2 linked regions of the Azospira inquinata genome follow. The protein of the gene in region 1 binds, or shares a complex with, the protein of each later gene. Links are inferred from orthologs where the notes say so. Each region holds a gene or a part of one and is shown on either strand. Other genes may lie near its edges.

Region 1 (10,014 bases):
GGCGGCACATTTCCCCCCCAACAGCAGGTAGCTAAGGATGGGAATGTTCTCTTTTGCGGAAATGAGGTGATCGCAGTGGGGGCAACGGGAGCGGGGTGTGGCCAGATTGAATGGCTCCCCTTCCGGCGGCGGCAGCCCCCGCAATTCCGCGCATTGCCCCTGCCAGTCCCGCTCCAGCATCTTGGGGAGACGGTAAATCACGACGTTTAAGAAACTGCCGACCAACAGGCCTAATAAGGCGGCCAGTAGCGTTGGTCCCAGGGAATTAGGTAATTGCCAGATTTCAACCATCTTCTATTTCCGCCCCTTTACATTTAAACCACAGAGCCGAGTTTGAAGATAGGAAGATACATGGCGATAACCATACCGCCAATCAGCGTACCCAGCACCACCATAATGATCGGTTCCATTAAACTGGAGAGAGCCTCTACCGAGTCGTCTACCTCCTGTTCAAAGAAGTCTGCGACCTTTGAGAGCATGGCGTCCAAAGCCCCGGATTCTTCCCCAATTGCAACCATCTGTACCACCATATTGGGAAATATGGATGCGTTTTGCATAGCGGCGGTCAGGCTGGTGCCCGTACTGACCTCACTCTGAATCTTTGCGGTGGCGACTTTATATACGTAATTCCCCGAGGCGCCTCCTACCGAATCCAACGCTTCGACCAGCGGTACTCCCGCAGCAAACATCGTGGCGAGGGTTCTGGTCCAACGGGCGATAGTGGATTTACGGATAATCTCTCCGAATATCGGTGCTCTTAGCAGCGCTCGGTCCATAAACATTTGCACTTTTTCTGAGCGCTTCCATGCCTGTAATGCGCCGTATATGCCACCGCCCAAGGCAATTAATATAAGCGGCCAATAAGCGACGAAAAAATCAGAAATTGCTATTACAAAAACAGTTGGTGCAGGTAAGTCAGCGCCAAAGTCGCTAAAAACCTTTTTAAAGGCTGGAATTACAAAAATCATAATAATTGCTGTGATAATGAAAGCTACAGCAAGCACTGCCGTTGGGTAGAATAAGGCAGATTTAATTTTGCTTTTTATTGCAAGGATTTTCTCCTTATAAACCGCAAGGCGGTCTAGTATGCTGTCTAATATGCCGGCCTGCTCACCGGCTGCAACCAAGTTACAAAATAGGCTATCAAAATATAGAGGGTATTTTTTAAAGGCTTGATTAAGCGAGCTACCTGTTTCGACATCACTTTTAATATCTGATAAAAGTTTTGATACGGAGGGGTTGGCGTGCCCCTTTCCAACAATATCAAATGCCTGTAATAACGGGACGCCGGATCTCATCATGGTAGCAAGTTGCCGAGTGAAAAGGGTAATATCCTTCTCCGTGATTTTTCTTCCAGAACGAAATCGTTGCTTAGATACTTTTGCGACGATAATACCTTGCCTGCGCAGGGTGGCTTGCACCACGGTAACGCTGGTGCTGCGCATTTCCCCCCGTACCAATTTGCCGTGTTTGTCTTTCCCCTCCCAAAGAAAAACACTTTCTTTTAAGCCGCTATCAATTTTCTTGATCGGTTTTTTTGCGGCGCTGTTCATGAATCAGCTCCCTTTATCGAATGACTGGCTAAGCTAGGCGTTGGTCGTGGAAAGAACTTCGTCCAAGGAGGTCACTCCTTGCTTTACTTTCAACAAGCCGGATTGGCGAAGGTTCTTTACCCCTTCTTTTTGGGCTTGAGCCGCAATATCCATGGAATTCCCATTGCCCATGATAATGCGCTGAATTTCTTCGGTAATCGGCATGACCTGGTAAATGCCAACCCGGCCTTTATAGCCAGTTCCCTTGCAGCGGTCACAGCCGCCATCTCGAGGGCCAAACAAAGTCCAGCTTCCGTCCAGATCGCTTTCTTTGAAGCCCGCATCCAGTAAGGTATCTCTCGGAACATCAAGGGGAACCTTGCAAGTGCAGAGCCTGCGGGCCAAGCGCTGTGCAGTTATGAGAATCACCGAGGCGGCGATATTGAAGGTAGGAACCCCCATATTCTTTAGCCGTTCCAGGGTCGTCGGTGCGTCGTTGGTGTGCAGGGTAGAAAGCACCATGTGCCCGGTTTGGGCCGCCTTGATGGCGATTTCTGCCGTTTCCAAATCCCGAATTTCCCCCACCATGATGACGTCCGGATCTTGACGCAAAAAGGCTTTTAGGGCGGAGGAAAAGGTGAGGCCAGCTTTTTCGTTTACGTTAACCTGATTAATTCCCGGTAAATTGATTTCAGCAGGATCTTCCGCTGTGGAAATATTGGTTCCTGGGTCGTTGAGCAGATTCAGGCAAGTATAAAGGGAAACCGTTTTCCCTGAGCCGGTAGGACCGGTAACTAGCACCATGCCGTAGGGGCGGTGGATGGCGTCCATTAGGGCGGCTTGCTGCTCGGGTTCATAACCCAACGCTTCAATACCCAAGGTGGCGGATGTGGGGTCCAAAATCCGCATAACAATTTTTTCCCCATGCAGGGTGGGGAGGGTGCTAACGCGAAAATCAATGGCCCGATTTTTGGATAAAACCAATTTCATCCGGCCGTCTTGGGGAACACGTTTTTCGGAAATATCCAAACGGGAAATGACTTTAATCCGGGATGCGATTTTTTCCTTGATGACCAAGGGGGGCGTGGCTATTTCCCTTAATACGCCGTCGATACGAAAGCGGATGCGGTAATACTTTTCATAGGGTTCGAAATGGACGTCAGAGGCTCCATCGTTAATAGCATCCAGCAATATTTTCTGAATAAATTTGACGACAGGTGCATCGTCCACCTCTAAGGTGACGGCTTCGTCCGCCTTTTCCGATTCCTCTTCTGCGAATTCAAGGTTCAAATCTTCCGAAGCAAAGGCTTTCAAGGAGTCTTCGGCGGCTTCGGAATGTTTTGCGACCAGGGGGGTAAGTTTTGTTTCTTCAACAACAATCGGGTCGACGGCTAAGCCGGTCTGAAACCGGATCTCATCTAAAGCACGCAGATTGGTGGGGTCGGCCACAGCAATGGCGAGCCGGTTGCCCCGCTTATTGAGTGGGATGACCCGGTGGGTTGCAATGAGCTTTCGGTCAATGGCATCCGTAGGGATTTGACTATCGTCGTAGGCATCCAGGTCCAGCAGGGGGTAACCAAAGGTTTCTGCGGCAAAGAGCGCAATATCCCGGGCGGAAAAGCGTTTGGTGGCTACTAGCTGGCCAATGAATGTACCCCCGGTGCTCGATGCTTGAGCCATGAAGGTATCGGCTTCGGATTCCTTTATCCGTTCCGCTTGTACCAGCGCACGCGCTAAACCGCTGAGGGGTACCTGTAGCGTTGCTGCCATGAAAGTTCTCGAATTCAGCTGGGCTTGACTAGAAGGGAGGGGCGCTGGGGCAAACGTGTAGGACAAATCCCGCGCTCAAAGTGGGGATGATGATGCCCGCGTGGTCTGGGATTGTAAACCTTAAGTCATAAGGCCTAGTTTGAAGGCAAGGGCCGCGCAGGGCGCTAGGGCGTGGGGCTTTAACCCGCCCTACCCAAAATCACTTCCAGAACAAAGCGGCTGCCGATGTAGGCCAGGAGCAGGAGGAGGAAGCCGGTCATGGTCCAGCGCAGGGCCAGGCGGCCGCGCCAGCCGTAGATGCGGCGTCCCAGTAGCAGGGCGGCGAAAATGCCCCAGGAAATGAAGGCGAAGATGGTCTTGTGGTCGAAGGTCAGGGCTTTGCCGAACAATTCCTCGGAAAACAGGACGCCGGAGGCCAGGGCGACGGTGAGCAGGAGGAAGCCCAGGAAAATCATGCGGAACAGCAAAGATTCCATGACCAGGATGGGGGGCAGGCTGGCCAGGCTTTTAGTTAATGCCCGGCGATGCAGTTTGCGCTCGGCGAAGCCCATGAAAACGGCGTGCATGGCGGCCAGGGTGAAAAAGCTGTAGGCCAGCATGGAGGCCATGAAGTGAAGCTTGAAGCCCAAGGAGGCCGCGTGGGGTAAGGGGTGGGCGATGGGAAAGAGGGGCGGGGCTAGGGCGCAGACGGCGGCCAAGGGCAACACCATGGGCTGCATCCCTTCCATGCGGGCGTGGAAGCTTTCCAGCCAGTAGATTAGCACCGCCAGCCAGAGCATGAGGGCCAGGGCCAGGGCGAAGGAAAAGCGCATTTCCCCGTTACCCATAATGCCGTCGTATAGGGCTAGGCCATGGAGGACCAGCCCCCCCAGGATCAGGAGCCGTTCCCAGGGTTGCATGGGCACGGCGACCCGGGCGTTTTCCGTATTCGCCCAGCGGCTGCGCCAGAAATGAACGCCCAGCAAGCCAAAGACCGCTGCGGCCAGGTAGTGGGGCAGGAAGTGCAGTAAAATGGGCGACATCTAATTAGTTTACACCAAGCCCAATTTCCCATGCTCGACAACCTGACCCAACGCCTTGCCCGCGTAATGAAGACCCTGCGCGGAGAAGCCCGCCTCACGGACGCCAATATTGCCGATGCGCTCCGGGAGGTGCGGCTGGCTCTGCTGGAAGCGGATGTGGCCCTGCCGGTCATCAAGGACTTCATCGCCGCCGTCAAGGAAAAGGCCGTGGGGGAAGCGGTGGTGGGTTCCCTGACCCCGGGCCAGGCCCTGATCGGGGTGGTGCACGAGGAAATGACCGCCCTCATGGGGGGCGCCAATGCCAGCCTGAATCTGGCTACCCAGCCGCCGGCCGTGGTGTTAATGGCTGGCTTGCAGGGGGCGGGGAAGACCACCACCACCGGTAAATTGGCGAAGTGGCTCAAGGAAACCCAAAAGAAGAAGGTGCTGGTGGTTTCCTGTGACGTCTATCGGCCCGCCGCCATTGAACAGTTGCAGACTGTGGCGGCCCAGGCTGGTGTGGATTTTTTCCCCTCTTCCCCGGAAGATAAACCGGAAGCTATTGCCCTGGCGGCGGTGGATTGGGCCAAGCGCCATTATCACGACGTGGTGCTGGTGGATACGGCCGGGCGCCTGGCCATTGATGAGGCCATGATGGCAGAAATTCAGCGCCTCCATGAAGTGCTGAAGCCCATTGAAACCCTGTTCGTGGTGGATTCCATGCTGGGCCAGGACGCGGTGAATACGGCCAAGGCATTTAATGACGCCCTGCCCCTCACCGGGGTGGTGCTGACCAAGTTGGACGGGGATGCCCGGGGGGGCGCCGCCCTGTCCGTGCGTCAGGTCACGGGCAAGCCCATCAAATTTGCCGGGGTGGGGGAAAAACTCTCCGGCCTGGAACCCTTTTACCCGGATCGTATGGCCTCCCGGGTGCTGGGCATGGGGGACATCCTGTCCCTGGTGGAGGAAGCCCGTAAGGGAGTGGATGAGGAAAAGGCCAAGGCCATGGCCAAGAAGTTGAAGTCCGGCAAGGGCTTCGACCTCAATGATTTCAAGGATCAGATTGCCCAGATGCGCAACATGGGGGGCATGTCGGCCTTTATCGACAAGTTGCCGGCCCAGTTTGCCCAGGCGGCTGGTCAGTTGCAGGGTGGGGCGGAGGAAAAAGCCATTCGGCGCATCGAAGGCATTATTAATTCCATGACTCCGGGGGAACGGTCCAAGCCGGAAATCATCAAAGCCAGCCGCAAGCGGCGCATTGCGGCGGGAGCTGGGGTGCAGGTGCAGGAGGTGAACCGCTTGCTCAACCAGTTCGAACAGACTCAGAAAATGATGAAGTCCTTTGCCAAGGGTGGCCTGGGCAAGCTGATGCGGGGCATGAAGGGCATGATGCCCGGGATGCGCTGAAGATCGTTTCTGGGGTTTGCCCAATAAAAAAGGCGGCTGAAGCCGCCTTTTTTATTGCATGGCCATGCGTGTACTGTAGGACCATTGGCCCTGCCAGGCGGCACGGACCATATTGGGGTATTCGGGTTGGCCCAGACTGCCGTTGTAGCGGCCCAGGGCCCGGTACAGGTCGCCGTTTTCGATGTCCAGATAGAAGCGCAGGATGGTGCAGCCGTAGCGCAGGTTGGTGCGCATCTGGAACAGGTCGTTGCCCGGGGTTCCGATCTGCTTGATCCAGAAGGGCATGACCTGCATATAGCCCCGGGCGCCCACGGAGGATAGGGCGTATTTCTTGAAGCCGCTCTCTACCTGGATCAGGCCCAGGACCAACTGGGGGTCCAACCCCGCCCGGGTGGCTTCGTAATGGACTGAGCGCAGAAATTCCAGGCGTTCCTTCTGGTCCGGGATGCGTTTCGTCAGGCGACGGGACATTTCCGTCAGCCAGTCCGCGGCCGCCATGGGGTTTTTGAAGGAACTGTAGGGCGGCGCCTGGTCCGCCACCGCTTTGGACAAAGCGGCCTGGACACTGGCGGACAGGGGTTCGTAACGCTGGGCCCCGGCCTGGGCTACCAAAGGCAGGCCCAGGACCAGGAGCAAGGCCGTTAGGCGGCGCACAATTTCTCCCGAATAAAGGTTTGCACATCCCCGGCGGGGATCAGGGTGGCGGCTTCGTCCCGGCGTCCCTTGTATTCCAGCTGCCCCTCCTTGAGGGTACGTTCACCGATTACCAGGCGATGGGGAATGCCGATCAGTTCCATATCGGCGAACATGGAGCCGGGGCGTTCGTTCCGGTCATCCAGCAGCACATCCAGGCCCAGGCTTTCCAGTTCCACCAGCAGTTTGTCCGCCGCTTCTTTCACCACCGGGTTCTTATGATAGCCCATGGGGACGATGGCGATTTGGAAGGGGGCGATGGCGGCGGGGAAAATAATGCCCCGATCATCGAAATTCTGTTCGATGGCCGCTCCCACAATCCGGGAAACCCCGATGCCATAGCAGCCCATTTCCATGACCTGCTCCTTGCCGTTTTCGTCCAGGAACTTGCAGTTCATGGCTTGGGAGTATCGGGTGCGGAGCTGGAAAATATGGCCCACTTCCACGCCCCGGCAAAGTTCCAGAGGCCCTTTGCCGTCCGGGCAGGGGTCCCCCGCAATCACGTTGCGGATGTCCGCCACCTGAGCGGGCTCGGGCAGATCCCGACCAAAATTGACGTGGGTGAAGTGGTAACCCGCTTGGTTGGCGCCGCAGACAAAGTCCCCCATGGCCGCCACGCTGCGGTCAGCGATAACCCGGATGCCCGCATCAATGTCCACCGGACCGATGTAGCCGGGCTTGCAGCCCAGGGCGGTGACAATTTCGTCGTCCTTGGCAAAGCGGAATTCCCCAATCACCTTTTCCGCCTTGATTTCGTTCAGCTCGTGGTCGCCCCGGAGGAGCAGCAGGGTGAAGCCGCCTTCTGCGGCCACCACGGCAATGGATTTGACCAGCTGGGTAACGTCCGTGCCGAGGAATTGGGCCACATCCCCGCATTGGGTTTTGTCCGGGGTAGGTTCCTTAGCCAGGGGGGCGTCGGGAGCGACCCGGGGCGTGGTGGGGGCCAGGGCCTCCGCCAGTTCCACGTTGGCGGCATAGTCCGAATCCGGGCAGAAGGCGATGGCGTCTTCCCCCGAGTCCGCCAGTACGTGGAATTCGTGGGAACCCGTACCGCCGATAGAGCCGGTGTCCGCTGCCACTGCCCGGAATTTCAGCCCCAGGCGTTGGAAAATCCGGTGGTAAGTGTCGTACATATTCCCGTATTCCCGCTCCAGGTCGGCAAAGCTGGTGTGGAAGGAATAGCCGTCTTTCATCAGGAATTCCCGGCCCCGCATGACGCCGAAACGGGGACGGATTTCGTCCCGGAATTTGGTCTGGATTTGGTAGAGGTGGATGGGCAACTGGCGGTAGCTCTTAATTTCCCGCCGTACCACGTCGGTGATCACTTCTTCGTGGGTCGGGCCGATGACAAAGTCCCGATGGTGCCGGTCCTTGATGCGCAGCAGCTCAGGGCCGTATTTTTCCCAGCGTCCCGTTTCCTGCCAAAGCTCCGCCGGTATCACGGCGGGCATGAGCAGTTCCTGGGCGCCCGCCCGGTTCATTTCGTCCCGGATAATGGCTTCTACTTTGCGCAACACCCGCAGGCCCAGGGGCATCCAGGTATAAATGCCGCCAGCCAGGCGCTTGATGAGGCCGGCTCGGATCATCAGTTTGTGGCTAATGACTTCCGCTTCTGCCGGAGCTTCTTTAAGGGTGGAGAGGAGAAATTGCGAGGTGCGCATGATGAATGGTTATAAGGGTATCTAAATATCTAATTTTACAAGACGTGGGGAGAGAAGGGGGAATGGTGGTGCCTGGCAGGCCGGGGCGGTTTCCTTTCCAAGCGTTTTGAAATGTGAAAAAATGCTGGTAACCCAATATTTTTAGCAGGTTTTTTCATGCTTGATCGCGAAGGCTATCGCCCGAACGTCGGCATCATTCTTTGCAACTCCCGAAATGAGGTTTTTTGGGGTAAGCGGATACGCGAACATTCTTGGCAGTTCCCTCAAGGCGGTATCAAGCGCGGTGAAACTCCCGAGCAGGCAATGTACCGGGAACTGCATGAGGAAGTGGGGCTGATGCCCGAGCATGTCCGGATTCTGGGGCGAACCCGGGATTGGTTGCGCTACGATGTGCCGACGCAGTGGATAAAGAGAGAGTGGCGGGGTAGTTACAAGGGCCAGAAGCAAATCTGGTTTTTGTTGCGTCTCACCGGCCGGGATTCGGACGTTTCCCTGCGGGCGACCGATCACCCGGAATTCGACGCCTGGCGTTGGAACGATTACTGGGTGCCCCTGGAGTCGGTCATCGAGTTCAAGCGGGGCGTGTACGAACAAGCCTTGAATGAATTGATGCGCTTCATTGACGCCGATCGTCCACACCATCGGGGCCACAATCGCCGTCCCGACGGCGGCAAGGCCTAGGTTGCCGACCATGCGTTTGAAAGGCAGCCGTACCGAGGCCAACCTGAAGGAAGCTTTCGCCAAGGAAGCCCAGGCTAACCGCCGCTACCTTTATTTTGCTGCCAAGGCCGATGTGCTGGGCCAAGCAGGAGTGGCGGAGGTGTTCCGCGCCATTGCGGAAGGGGAGACGGGGCACGCCCACGGCCATCTGGAATATCTGGAAAGCTGTGGTGATCCGGTTACGGATCTGCCTTTTTCTTCCCTGCGGGAAAGTCTTAAAGCAGCCTTGGTCAGCGAACTGGCCGATTGTGATCAAATGTACCCCCGCATGGCCCTGGAGGCGCGAGAAGAGGGGTTGGTGGAACTCGCCGCCTGGTTCGAAGCGCTCACCAAAGCAGAGCGGGCCCATGCCAATCGTTTGCAAAAAGCGCTGGATCAGCTGGAGGATTAGGGTGTCGCCCAATCTGAGAATGGTAGGTGTGGTGTGTGGTCTGCTGTGGGCCTTGATTCCTTTTGCCCGGGCGGACCAGGATTATCTGAGAAGCTTGAACGGCCGCATCGATAACCCGGGCTTTGAAGAGGACTACGAGAAAAAGCCCTGGGCGGAAATCGCCGCCCAATTACCCCCTGCTCCCCAGGAAAAATCCATGGTGGAATTGGACCTGGGGCCTACGGCTCGCAATCGCTTTTTCGTCGATGAAGCCAGCCTATCAGTGGGGGCGGACCGGGTGGTGCGCTATGTGGCAATCATTCTTTCCCCCTCCGGCGCCAAAAACGTGAGTTTCGAAGGCCTGCGCTGCGATACCTATGAGCGGCGCTACTACGCCTTCGGGCGGGAAGACGGCAGCTGGTCTAAAGCTCGGGGCAATGAGTGGCGCCGGTTGCGTACCGATACGGTGAATGGCTACGCCCAGACCCTGGCCAGGGAGTTTTTCTGCCCGGACGGTATCGCCATCCAGAAAGCGGAAGAAGGTGTGGCCGCGCTCAAGGCGGGAGGTAAGAAATAGCATGGCGTTGGATCAGGTCATCACGGAATTCGATAAGGCCCTCCGGGCCGTGTTTGCTCCCGCCCACTCCCGACGACCTCTCCCGGGAGGGGACAAGCCGGAGGCGGAGCTATCGGAGGCGGAGCGCCGCCACGTGGCGGGCTTGATGCGTATCGACCATTGCGGAGAAATTTGCGCCCAGGCCTTGTATCAAGGGCAGGCCATCGCCTCTCCCTCCGTAGCCTTGAAAAAAAACCTGGCGGCCGCCGCCGACGAAGAAACGGAACACTTGGCGTGGACCGCT
Region 2 (11,323 bases), 220 kb from region 1 along the record:
TTGCCGGGCGGGAGAGCCAAGCTGGAAGCCATTCTTGCGGCGGGGTGAAGGGAAATTGGCTTCCCGCGGCCCTGGGCGGCCGGATGCCCTATGCGGAAGGTTCGGCGGTAGGTTACCCGGAAGTCCGATAGGCCGGCGGTCTTAGCCCTTGGCCTTGGACAAATCTTCCCGGATCTGGCGCTTGTTGATTTTGCCCACGCTGGTGCGGGCCAGGGTTTTGACGAAGCTCACCTGGATCAGCACCCCGTAGCGGGTGACGCCTTGCACTTCCGCTGCGTGGGCGGCGAAGTTGCGGATGGTGTGGGCGGTGATTTTGCCTTCCCATTCCGGCTTTAACACCACCAGGGCCAGGGGCCGTTCCCCCCACTTGTCGTCCCGCACCCCCACCACGGCCACTTCATGGACCGCCGGGTGTTGGCCCACGATGTCTTCCAGTTGCAGGGAGGAGGTCCATTCCCCGCCGGTTTTGATCACGTCCTTGATCCGGTCCGTGATTTGCAGCCAGCCCTGGGCGTCCATAAAACCGATGTCGGCGGTGTGCAGGTAGCCCCCTTCCCACAACTCCTCCGAGGCTTCCGGAGCGTGGAGGTAGCCCTGGGTGAGCCAGGGGGAGCGCACCACCACTTCCCCCGTGGTCTGGCCGTCCCGGGGCAGTTCCCCCATGTTGGGGTCGGTCAGGCGCAAATCCACCAGGGGCAGGGTGAGGCCGGTCTTGGCCCGGTACACCGCCTGCTCCTCCGCCGGGGCATCCACCAGGTCGCTGGGGAGGTGGGCGATGGTGAGGATGGGGCAGGTTTCCGACATGCCGTAGCCGGTAAAGAGGTCCATGCCCCGGGCCAGGGCCGTACAGGCGAGGGCCTGGGCCAAGGCGGAGCCGCCGATCATCACCTTCCAGCCGGACAGGTCCGTGTCCTTGGCGTGGGGATGGTTGAGGATCATGTGCAGCACCGTGGGGACGCAGTGGGAAAAGCTCACCTTTTCCTCCCGGCGCAGCTTGAGGAGCATGTCCGCCTGGTAGCGGCCCGGATAGACCTGTTTCAGGCCCAGCATGGTGGCCACGTAGGGCAGGCCCCAGGCATGCACGTGGAACATGGGGGTGATGGGCATGTACACGTCGTCCCGGTGCAGGCGCCCCTGGCGGGCGGCGGTGCCCAGGGCGGTGGCCGCGGAAAGGCTGTGCAACACCAGCTGGCGATGGCTGAAATAGACCCCCTTGGGCAAGCCCGTGGTGCCGGTGGTGTAGAAGGTGGTGGCCTTGGCGTTTTCGTCAAAGTCAGGGAAATCGTAGTCCGGGGAAGACTGGGCCAGCAGGGTTTCGTAATCCGTGGCGAAGGGCAGGTCCAGGCCCGCCTTGCTTTCCCCGGCCTGATCTCCGTGGATCAGTACCAGGGTCTTCACCGTTTCCAGCTTGTCCGCAAAGGCGGCCAGGAGGGGCAGGAATTCGCTATTGACCAGAAGCACGTCGGCCCGGGCGTGGTTCAGGGTGTACAGGAGCTGGTCCTGAGTGAGGCGCACATTCACCGTTTGCAGCACCGCCCCCATCATGGGCACGGCAAAAAAACATTCCAAATAGCGGTGGCTGTCCCAGTCCATGATGGCCACCGTCTTGCCCGCTTCCACCCCCAGCCCGGCCAGACCGTTGGCCAGCCGGCCGATGCGCTGTTCCAGATCCCGGTAGGTGTGGCGCACCTTGTCCCGGTAAACGATTTCCTGATCCGGATGCTGGGTCAGGGCCGAGTGGAGCAGGTGCTTGATGAGCAGGGGAAAGGCATAGGCGGAAGGCGTGGCGGCGACGAGTTGGACCGGCATATTGTTGTTTGACCTTTGCAAAAGAACAGGCGGGGCTTGGGGCCCGGTGGCGGCCGCCGGGTGGGCGGATACAAAAACGCCCAGCGGGTGGCTGGGCGTCTGAGCTACGACAAAAGCAGTATGGCGCAGGCGCGCCCCGGATTATAGGCCCGCGTCGGCCCGCAGGGCAGCCGCCTTGTCCGTGGCTTCCCAGGTGAATTCCGGCTCTTCCCGACCGAAGTGGCCGTAGGCGGCGGTTTTGGCGTAGATGGGGCGGAGCAGGTCCAGGGTTTGGATAATGCCCTTGGGACGCAGGTCGAAGTGACGGCCCACCAGTTCCACAATTTTTTCATCGGCGATCTTGCCCGTGCCGAAGGTATTCACCATCAGGGAAACGGGCTTGGCCACGCCGATGGCATAGGCTACCTGGACTTCGCACTTGTCCGCCAGACCGGCGGCCACGATGTTCTTGGCCACATAGCGGCCCGCGTAGGCGGCGGAGCGGTCCACCTTGGAAGGATCCTTGCCGGAAAAAGCGCCGCCGCCGTGGTGGGCGGCACCGCCGTAGGTGTCCACAATGATCTTGCGCCCGGTGAGGCCGCAGTCCCCGTGGGGACCGCCCACTACGAACCGGCCGGTGGGGTTGATCAGGTAGCGGGTGTTGCCGTTGAGCAATTCCGGGGGCAGCACGGGCTTGATGATTTCTTCTACCACCGCTTCGGTAATCTGGGCGTGGGAGACTTCCGGGCTGTGCTGGGTGGAAACCACCACGGTGTCGATGGCCACCGGCTTACCGTCCACGTATTTCACCGTGAGCTGGCTCTTGGCGTCGGGACGCAGCCAGGGCAGGCGACCATCCTTGCGCACCTCGGCCTGACGCTGCATGATGCGGTGGGCGTAGTAGATGGGCAGGGGCATGAGGGACGGGGTTTCGTTGCAGGCATAGCCGAACATCAGCCCCTGGTCGCCGGCACCCTGGTCCAGATCCAGGCCTTCCCCTTCATTCACCCCCTGGGCGATGTCCGGGGATTGCTTGTTGATGGCCACCAGAATGGCGCAGGACTTGTAGTCGAAGCCGATTTCCGAATCGGTGTAACCAATGCGCCGCACCGCTTCCTGGGCGATGTCCCGGTAATTGATGTTGGCTTTGGTGGTGATTTCCCCGGACATGACCACCAGACCGGTGGATACCAGGGTTTCGCAGGCGACCCGGCCCTTGGGGTCTTCCGCCAGAATGGCGTCCAGCACGGAATCGGAAATCTGGTCAGCGACCTTGTCCGGATGGCCTTCGGAAACGGATTCCGAGGTAAACAGAAACTCTTTTGCCAAGATAAATACTCCTCTCCCCTTTTGTTGTGGTGGATGGCGTTACCGCTCGGGGGGAGGAGCAGGCGACGCTTTAGCAGAATTTTTGATCCGCCCTGCAAGTTGTCCTGATTAACTCGGCGGCGCGATAATTCTAATTTTTCACCCGCCCCGGGTCAAACCAGGGCGACCTGGTACTGAGACACTCCCTTGGCCGCTCTGTTCCGTATCCTTTCCCTTCTGCCCCTTTCCTGGCTTCACGCCCTGGGGGCCCTGGTGGGCCGCCTGGCCTATCGCCTGTCCCCCGTCTACCGGGCCCATCTGGAAGAAAACCTGGCCCTGGCCTACGCCCCGGAGGCGGCGGCCCGGCTGGTGCCCCAGGCGGTGGCCGAAGCGGGTAAAGGCATGCTGGAATTGCCCAAGGTCTGGCTGCGGCCCCTGGAAGAAGCGGCGGGCCGGGTGGTCCGGGTGACCGGCTGGGAGCTGGTGGAAGCGGCCTGGGCCGAAGGCCGGGGCATTATTTTCCTCACCCCCCACCTGGGCTGCTTCGAGGTGACCGCCCAGTATTACGCCGCCCATTGCCGTCCCGAATCCCCCATTACGGTGCTCTACCGGCCCCCCAAACAGGCCTGGCTGGAACCCCTGATCGTCCAGGGCCGGGCCCGGGATCAGCGGCTGCAACTGGCCCCCGCCGACCTCTCCGGGGTGCGCCACCTGCTCCGCGCCTTAAAGCGCAAGGAAGCGGTGGGCATGCTGCCGGACCAGGCGCCGGGAGCCGGGGAAGGCAAATGGCTGGATTTCTTTGGTCGCCCCGCCTACACCATGACCCTGGCCGCCCGTCTTTCGGAAACCGGCGCCCGGGTGCTGCTGGCCTACGCGGAGCGCCTGCCCGGAGGGCGGGGCTTCCATCTCCATCTTCAGGAAACCCTCCACCCTCTGGAGGGCTCCACGGAAGTTCGGGCGGCCCAGATCAACCAGGAGCTGGAAGGCCTGATTCGCCAATGTCCGAGCCAGTACCTGTGGGGCTATAACCGTTACAAGCGGCCCTCCGGCGCCGAGCCGCCCCCCGCCGGGGCCCTGTCCCCAAGTCCCGCGCCCGCCTCCGGCTGGCATGTGGCGCCGGCGGCCATGGAGACTGGGCGATCCCCTTCCAGGGAGGGCGGGGCCTCCGCCCCGGTGGGGGAGGAGCGGCCATGACCCGGCTGGCCGTGGGCCTGCTCTGGCTCCTCCATTTTCTGCCCCTGGCTTGGCTGCGGGCCCTGGGGGCCGGTTTTGGCCGTCTGCTCTATGTCCTGGGCCGGGAACGGCGCCGGGTGGCCCTCACCAACCTGGGCTTGTGTTTCCCCGAGTTGGCACCCGAGGCGCGGCGCCGCCTGGCCTTGCAGCACTTCATCGCCTTCGGCCAGTCTTTTCTGGACCGGAGCCTGCTCTGGTGGGCCTCGCCAGCGCGTTTGCGCCGCCTGATCCAGTTGGAAGGCCTGGAACATCTGCCTACCGACGGAACGCCGGTGATACTCCTCAGTCCCCATTTTGTCGGCTTGGACGCGGGCTGGACCCGGCTCACCCTGGAAATGCCCATGCTGTCGGTGTACGCCAACCAGAAAAATCTGGTCTTCGACGCCGCTCTCTACGCCGGGCGTATGCGCTTCAACCAGCCCCAGCTTCTTTCCCGCCTGGACGGCCTGCGTAAGGCGGTGAGGGGCCTGGCCTCCGGTCGTCCCTTCTATTACCTGCCGGACCTGGATTTCGGCCCCCGGGATGCCATTTTCGTGCCCTTTTTCGGTACCCCTGCGGCGACCATCACCGGGGTGCCCCGGCTCGCCAAGCTGGCCCATGCCCGGGTGCTGCCCTGCCTGACCCGGATGACCCCCCAGGGCTATCGGGTGACCCTGGAAGCCCCCTGGGAGGACTATCCGGGGCCGGACCTTAATGCCGACACCCGGCGCATGAATGCCTTTATCGAAGCCCGGGTGCGCCAGTGTCCGGCCCAATATTATTGGCTGCATAAGCGCTTCAAGACCCGTCCCCCCGGGGAAGCCCGCTTTTACCCCTAAGTCCCGGGGCAGCGCCCCCTTCGGGCGGGGGTAAGATGGGGGCTTCCTGGTTCTGTCTCCAGTTTCGACCTTTTTCTGCCCATGACCGCCGTTTCCTCTGCTGTCTCCGCCCCTACCCCTTCCTCCCTGAATCTGGCGCCCCTAGCTCCGGACCGGGTGCCCGAGCTTATCGCCCTGGCCCGGGTGGTGTGGCAGGACACCTATTCGGCCCTGATTCCCCAGGCCCAGATCGACCACATGCTGGCGGAGCGCTACCAGCCCCGGGATTTGGCCGCCCAGGCTGGTGCCCCCGGCCCGGGCTGGACCGTGTGCTGGATGACGGCTGGTCTGGAGGATGCCATGGTGGGCTTTGCCTGCCTGGAAACCACGGATACTCCCGGGGAATTCAAGCTGGACAAGCTCTACGTCCATCCCCAGGCCCAGGGCCGGGGTGTGGGCCGGGCCCTGGTGGATTGGGCCGCCGCCACGGCCCGGGAGGCGGGAGGGCAAACCCTGGTGCTGGCGGTAAATAAGGGCAATACCCGGGCCCTGGCGGCCTATCGGGCCTACGGTTTCCGGCAGCGGGCGGCAGTGTGCCGTGACATCGGCCACGGCTTCGTCATGGATGACTTTATAATGGCCAAGCCTTTGCAAACGGCGGCTTGCGCCTAATAACAGCGAATTCCCATCATGAAGCTTAAATTTTCCAAGATGCACGGCCTGGGTAACGACTTTGTCGTGATCGACGGGGTGCGTCAGTCCGTTCATCTGACCCGGGAGCAGATCCGCTTTTTGGCGGATCGCCATTTCGGCGTGGGCTGCGACCAGCTGCTGCTGGTGGAGCCGGCCCGTCAGCCGGGGGTGGATTTCCGCTACCGGATTTTCAACGCCGACGGGGGCGAGGTGGAGCAGTGTGGCAATGGCGCCCGCTGTTTTGTCCGCTTTGTCCATGACCAGGGCCTTACCGCCAAGTCCGAAATCCGGGTGGAAACCCAAGCCGGAGTCATCGGCCCCCGTCTGGAGGCGGACGGTCTGGTGACCGTGGATATGGGCGTCCCGATCTTTGAACCGGCCCGCATTCCCTTTGTCAGCGATACGGATGCCCCGGTCCAGCCCCTTAAGGTGGGGGACCGGACCGTGGAGATCGGCGCCGTGTCCATGGGCAACCCCCACGCCGTGCAGGTGGTGGAGAACGTGGATCGGCATCCGGTGACGGAGGAAGGTCCCCTCATCGAATCCCATCTCCGCTTTCCCCAACGGGTGAACGCGGGCTTTATGGCGGTCCAGGACCGGCATCACATCAAGCTCCGGGTCTATGAGCGGGGCGCCGGGGAAACCCTGGCCTGCGGCACCGGCGCCTGCGCCGCCGTGGTGTCCGGCATCCGCCGGGGCCTTTTGGATTCCCCGGTGCGGGTGAGCACCCGGGGCGGCGAACTTTCCATTGCCTGGGCGGGGGCGGGCACTCCGGTGCTCATGACCGGCCCGGCGGTCACCGTTTTTAGCGGAGAAATCGATCTATGAGCCTGAACAGCGACGAAGTGGCCCAGTACCTGCTGGAGAGCCCGGAGTTTTTCGAAGAACACCCGGACCTGCTGACCCGGTTGGTGCTGCCCCATCCCCACGGTGGCCGGACCATTTCCATTACCGAACGGCAGATGATCGACCTGCGGGAAAAGAACAAGGCCCTGGCGGGCAAGCTGGGGGAACTGATCCAGTTTGGCGAGGATAACGACGCCATCAGCGAAAAAATGCACCGCCTGGCTGTGGGCTTGGTGGCCGCGTCCACCTTCCAGGCGGTGATCCATGTGCTGGATTTCCACCTGGAAGAGGATTTCGCCGTACCCCACGTGGCCCTGCGCCTCTGGGATCAGCCCCAGGGAGTGGGGGAATTGCCCGAATTCGCCGCCGTGTCCGAGGAACTCCAGGTCTTTGCCGAAACCCTTTCCCGGCCCTATTGCGGTACCACCTCCGGCTTCGAGACCTCCACCTGGTTTGGCGAAGCCTCGCCCCAGATCCGCTCCCAGGCCCTGATCGCCCTGCAAAAGGGGGATGGCACCTTCGGCATGGTGGCCCTGGGCAGCGAAGATCCCCAGCGCTTTTATTCCGACATGGGCACCCTCTACCTGGAACGGCTGGGGGAACTGGTTTCCGCCGCCATCAGCCGGGCCCTGCGCCCGGCCTGAGCCTGACGCTGGCTTAAGGCGGGGCGGAAGGCGGGAGGGGCGTCCTCATGACGGACCAGGAATTGGTGGACGCCTATCTGGCGGAACTGACGGATCAGCGCCGCCAGTCCCCCTTGACCGTGGCCGGCTATGGCCGGGATCTGGCGGCCCTCCTGGCCCTGGCCCGGGAGGCCCAGCCCCCGGTGTCCCTGGTCCGGCTCCAGGGCCTCCAGTTGCGCCGTTTCATGGGCCAGATCCATGGCCGGGGCCTTTCCGGTCGCTCCATCGCCCGTACCCTCTCCGCCTGGCGGGGCTTTTACCGCTGGCTGGGGGGGCGGGGGCTGGTGAGCAAAAATCCGGTGGACGGCATTCGGGCGCCCAAAAGCCCCAAGGCCCTGCCCCAGGTGCTCTCTCCAGATCAGGCCGCCCAGCTTCTGGATGCCCCGGTGGAGACGCCCCTGGAGGCCCGGGATCAGGCCATGTTCGAGCTTTTCTACTCCTCCGGCCTGCGTTTGGCGGAACTGGCCGGTCTCAATGTGGATTGCCTGGAAGACGTGGCCGCCGGGGAAGTGCGGGTGCTGGGCAAGCGCAGCAAGCTGCGCCTGGTGCCCGTGGGCAGCAAGGCCCGTCAAGCCATTGCCCGCTGGGCCGTGGAACGCCCCGTGCTGGCGGCCCCCGGGGAAACGGCCCTGTTCGTCAATCACCGGGGGGGCCGCCTTTCTCCCCGGGGCATTGAGGCCCGGCTGGCCCAGCGGGCCGTGCATCAGGGCCTGCCCTCCCGGGTCCATCCCCACATGCTGCGCCACTCCTTCGCCTCCCACGTGCTCCAGTCCTCCGGGGATTTGCGGGCAGTGCAGGAGATGCTCGGCCACGCCAGCATCGCTTCCACCCAGGTCTATACCCACCTGGATTTCCAGCATCTGGCCCAGGTCTATGACGCCGCCCACCCCCGGGCCAAACGTAAAGCCAAGGACAAGCCGTGACCGCCCCCACCCCGGAAGACCTGCAACGCTACCGCCGCAACCTCCAGGCCGAAGTGGATAGTGCCGCCCTCTACCGGGCCATGGCGGCAGTGGAGCCCAAGGCGGAGTTGGCCACCATTTACCGGCGTCTGGCGGAGGCGGAGGAAGCCCACGTGGCATTCTGGCGCCACCGCCTGGAACAGGCTGGGGCCCGACTGCCCAGGCTCCATCCGGGCTGGCGGGCCAAGGTGCTGATCTGGGCCGCCCGGCGCCTGGGGGCCGCCTCCGTGCTGCCCACCGTGGCGGCCCAGGAAGCCCAGGATCAGGGTAATTACGACGATCAGAAGGAAGCCCAGGACACCCGTCTCCCCGACGAGGAACGTTCCCATGCCCGCCTCCTCACCCGCATGGCCGTGGGCAGCCACGAAGGCCGGTGGGACGGCAGCGCCTATGCCCGCATCGAAGGGCGGCACGGAGCCGGGGGCGGCAACGCCCTGCGGGCCGCCGTGCTGGGGGCCAATGATGGTCTGGTGTCCACCCTCAGCCTGGTGATGGGGGTGGCGGGGGCCCAGTTTTCCTCCGGCGCCGTGGCCGCGGCCGGGCTGGCCGGGATGCTGGCCGGAGCCTGCTCCATGGCCATGGGGGAATGGGTGTCGGTGCAAAGCTCCCGGGAAATGTACGCCCACCAGATCGCCGCCGAGGCGGAGGAACTGGCCCAGGTGCCCGAGGAAGAGCAGACGGAACTGAGCCTGATCTACCAGGCCAAGGGCTTTAGCGCCGAAGAGGCCAACACCATTGCCGCCCGGGTGATCCGCAATCCGGATACGGCCCTGGATACCCTGACCCGGGAAGAACTGGGCATTAATCCGGACGATCTGGGGGGCTCGGCCCGGCTGGCGGCGGTGACCTCCTTCCTGGTCTTTGTGGTGGGGGCCCTGCTGCCCGTGTTGCCCCTCCTGGTGCTCCATGGCAGCGGCGCCGTGCTGGGCAGCGCTTTGGCCAGCGCTTTGGGCCTGTTCCTCATCGGCGCCGGGATTTCCGTCTTTACCGGCCGGGGCCTGTGGTTCTCCGGCCTGCGCCAACTGGTCATCGGGGCGGCGGCTGCCGCCGTCACCTATGGGGCCGGTTGGGCGGTGGAGCGCTGGCTGGGGGCTTAAAACCGAGGGGCGCTTGCCGCCTTGGCTCCGATTTGGAGCTCGGCCGGACCTCCTGAGCCAGGCGGCTTCAAGCCTGGTTATCCCCCAGGCGTGGGCTGATCCTCCGGTTTTTCCCCTGCTTGGCCCGGTCGCCCTAGCCCGGGGCCGGGCTTTTCCCGTACACTTCCCCTTTGTGCGTTGCCCGGCTGACTCTTCAGAACCGGGAGCGCTGCTCCGGCCTTTATTCTCTGGATTATCCCCATCATGTCCCAACTGATTCTTCTGCCCGGCAAGGAACGTTCCCTGCTGCGCCGCCATCCCTGGATTTTTGCCGGCTCCGTGGGCCGTCTCAAGGGCCAGGCCCGGGCCGGGGATACGGTGGAAGTGCTGGCGGACGACGGGCGCTTTCTGGCCCGGGCGGCCTATAGCCCGGATTCCCAGATCCGGGCCCGGGTATGGACCTTTGCCGAAGGGGTGAGCGTGGACGACGTTTTCTTCAAGCGTCGTATCGGCGAAGCGGTGGCTCGCCGCCGGGCCCTGCCCGAACTGGCCCGGGAGCAGGGTATCCGCCTGCTCCACGGGGAGTCGGACGGCCTGCCCGGGGTGATCTGCGACCAGTACGGCCTGGGGCCGGATGCCACCCTGGTGCTCCAACTCACCTCCACGGGGGGCGAAAAATGGCGCAAAGCCATTGTGTCCGCCCTGGTCCAGGCTACGGGTTGCGCCCGGGTCTATGAGCGTTCCGATTCGGACGTGCGGGCCCTGGAGGGCTTAAAGGCGGTGACCGGGTGGCTCCATGGGGAAGCCCCGGCGGGAGACATCAGCATCGAGGAAAACGGGGTGCGCCTGCTGGTGGACGTGGTGGGAGGCCATAAGACGGGCTTCTACCTGGACCAGCGGGAAAACCGGCGCCTCACCGGGGCCCTGGCGGCGGACAAGGCCGTGCTCAACTGCTTCTGCTATACCGGGGGCTTCAGTCTCCAGGCCCTGGCCGGCGGGGCCGCCTCCGTGCTGTCCATTGATTCCTCTGGCCCGGCCCTGGCCACGGCCAAGCGCAATGTGGCCCTGAATCCGGCCCTGCCCGCCGAGCGGGCGGAATGGTGGGAGGCGGATGTGTTCCAGGCCCTGCGCCAGTTGCGCCAGGAGGGGCGGCGTTTCGACCTGATTGTCCTGGACCCGCCCAAGTTCGCCCCTTCCGCCGCCCACGCGGCCCGGGCTGCCCGGGCCTACAAGGACATCAATCTCCTGGGTTTTCGCCTGCTCAATCCGGGGGGCTATCTGCTCACCTATTCCTGCTCCGGGGGCATCGGCGTGGACCTGTTCCAGAAAATCGTCGCCGGGGCCGCCCAGGACGCGGGAGTGGATGCCCGCATCCTGCGCCACCTGGCCGCCGGCCCGGATCACCCCATCGCCCTGGCCTTCCCGGAGGGGGAATATCTGAAGGGTCTGCTTTGTCAGGTATGAGGCAGGGCTGTAAAAAAGCTGCGCCGGGGCGCTGGCCTTGGCACAATGCAAGGTGGATAAGCCCTGCCCGCGTTGCGGTCGGCGGGCCGAGTGTGCCAAAATTCCTAGCCCCAAGCGCCCTTTTCCTCGGGTGCCAGTTTGAAAGTCGGACATGATTTTCTCGCTGTTCAAGAAAAAATCCCAAGATGACCGGGTGCCCGCCGCGAAAGTGGTGCGGGTGCCCGCCGCCCAGGAGGTGACGCCCTCCGGCGCCCCCGTGTCGGCCCCTGCTGTGGGGGAAGAGGGGGTGGGGGCGCCGGTGACGGATTCCCACGGCTTTTCCTCCGCCGATTTCACCGACTTGTCCCTGGGGGACCTGGATAACGGGGGCATTCTCCTGGAAGACGAAGGGGACCCCCTCCAATCCGTGGTGGAACAGGCGGCGGTGCTCTACGCCAACGGTCAGGACAGCGTCGCCCGTTCCACCCTGGAAG

What was found.
Region 2: the proteins of Azoinq_RS04575 (region 1) and dapF are in contact, whole or in part, in a solved structure (PDB 5YGU), measured with the Escherichia coli proteins. The link is inferred for Azospira inquinata from one-to-one orthologs.

What each region holds. Positions count from the first base shown.
Region 1 is NZ_CP064782.1:1,024,234-1,034,247, reverse strand. The notes cover bases 7,193-9,982. They hold Azoinq_RS04575 (RNA pyrophosphohydrolase), read left to right. Parts: upstream 7,193-8,220; coding sequence 8,221-8,745; downstream 8,746-9,982. Other genes in these bases: coq7 (2-polyprenyl-3-methyl-6-methoxy-1,4-benzoquinone monooxygenase), read left to right, coding at 9,733-9,982; Azoinq_RS04565 (CNP1-like family protein), read left to right, coding at 9,228-9,731; Azoinq_RS04570 (rubrerythrin family protein), read left to right, coding at 8,756-9,175; Azoinq_RS04580 (proline--tRNA ligase), read right to left, coding at 7,193-8,064. Outside these bases: Azoinq_RS04610 (prepilin peptidase), read right to left, coding at 1-291; Azoinq_RS04605 (type II secretion system F family protein), read right to left, coding at 315-1,553; type IV-A pilus assembly ATPase PilB, read right to left, coding at 1,587-3,302; Azoinq_RS04595 (cytochrome C assembly family protein), read right to left, coding at 3,482-4,324; ffh (signal recognition particle protein), read left to right, coding at 4,355-5,710; Azoinq_RS04585 (transglycosylase SLT domain-containing protein), read right to left, coding at 5,762-6,364; more of Azoinq_RS04580, read right to left, coding at 6,352-7,192; more of coq7, read left to right, coding at 9,983-10,014. UniProt on the Escherichia coli protein: Master regulator of 5'-end-dependent mRNA decay.
Region 2 is NZ_CP064782.1:1,245,596-1,256,918, reverse strand. The notes cover bases 4,808-7,731. They hold dapF (diaminopimelate epimerase), read left to right. Parts: upstream 4,808-5,816; coding sequence 5,817-6,647; downstream 6,648-7,731. Other genes in these bases: xerC (tyrosine recombinase XerC), read left to right, coding at 7,357-7,731; Azoinq_RS05655 (DUF484 family protein), read left to right, coding at 6,644-7,309; Azoinq_RS05665 (GNAT family N-acetyltransferase), read left to right, coding at 5,229-5,798; Azoinq_RS05670 (LpxL/LpxP family acyltransferase), read left to right, coding at 4,808-5,147. Outside these bases: Azoinq_RS05685 (fatty acid--CoA ligase), read right to left, coding at 142-1,809; metK (methionine adenosyltransferase), read right to left, coding at 1,951-3,117; Azoinq_RS05675 (lysophospholipid acyltransferase family protein), read left to right, coding at 3,304-4,290; more of Azoinq_RS05670, read left to right, coding at 4,287-4,807; more of xerC, read left to right, coding at 7,732-8,271; Azoinq_RS05645 (VIT1/CCC1 transporter family protein), read left to right, coding at 8,268-9,407; Azoinq_RS05640 (class I SAM-dependent rRNA methyltransferase), read left to right, coding at 9,651-10,850; Azoinq_RS05635 (STAS domain-containing protein), read left to right, coding at 11,002-11,323. UniProt on the Escherichia coli protein: Involved in the succinylase branch of the L-lysine biosynthesis and in the biosynthesis of the pentapeptide incorporated in the peptidoglycan moiety. Catalyzes the stereoinversion of LL-2,6-diaminopimelate (L,L-DAP) to meso-diaminopimelate (meso-DAP).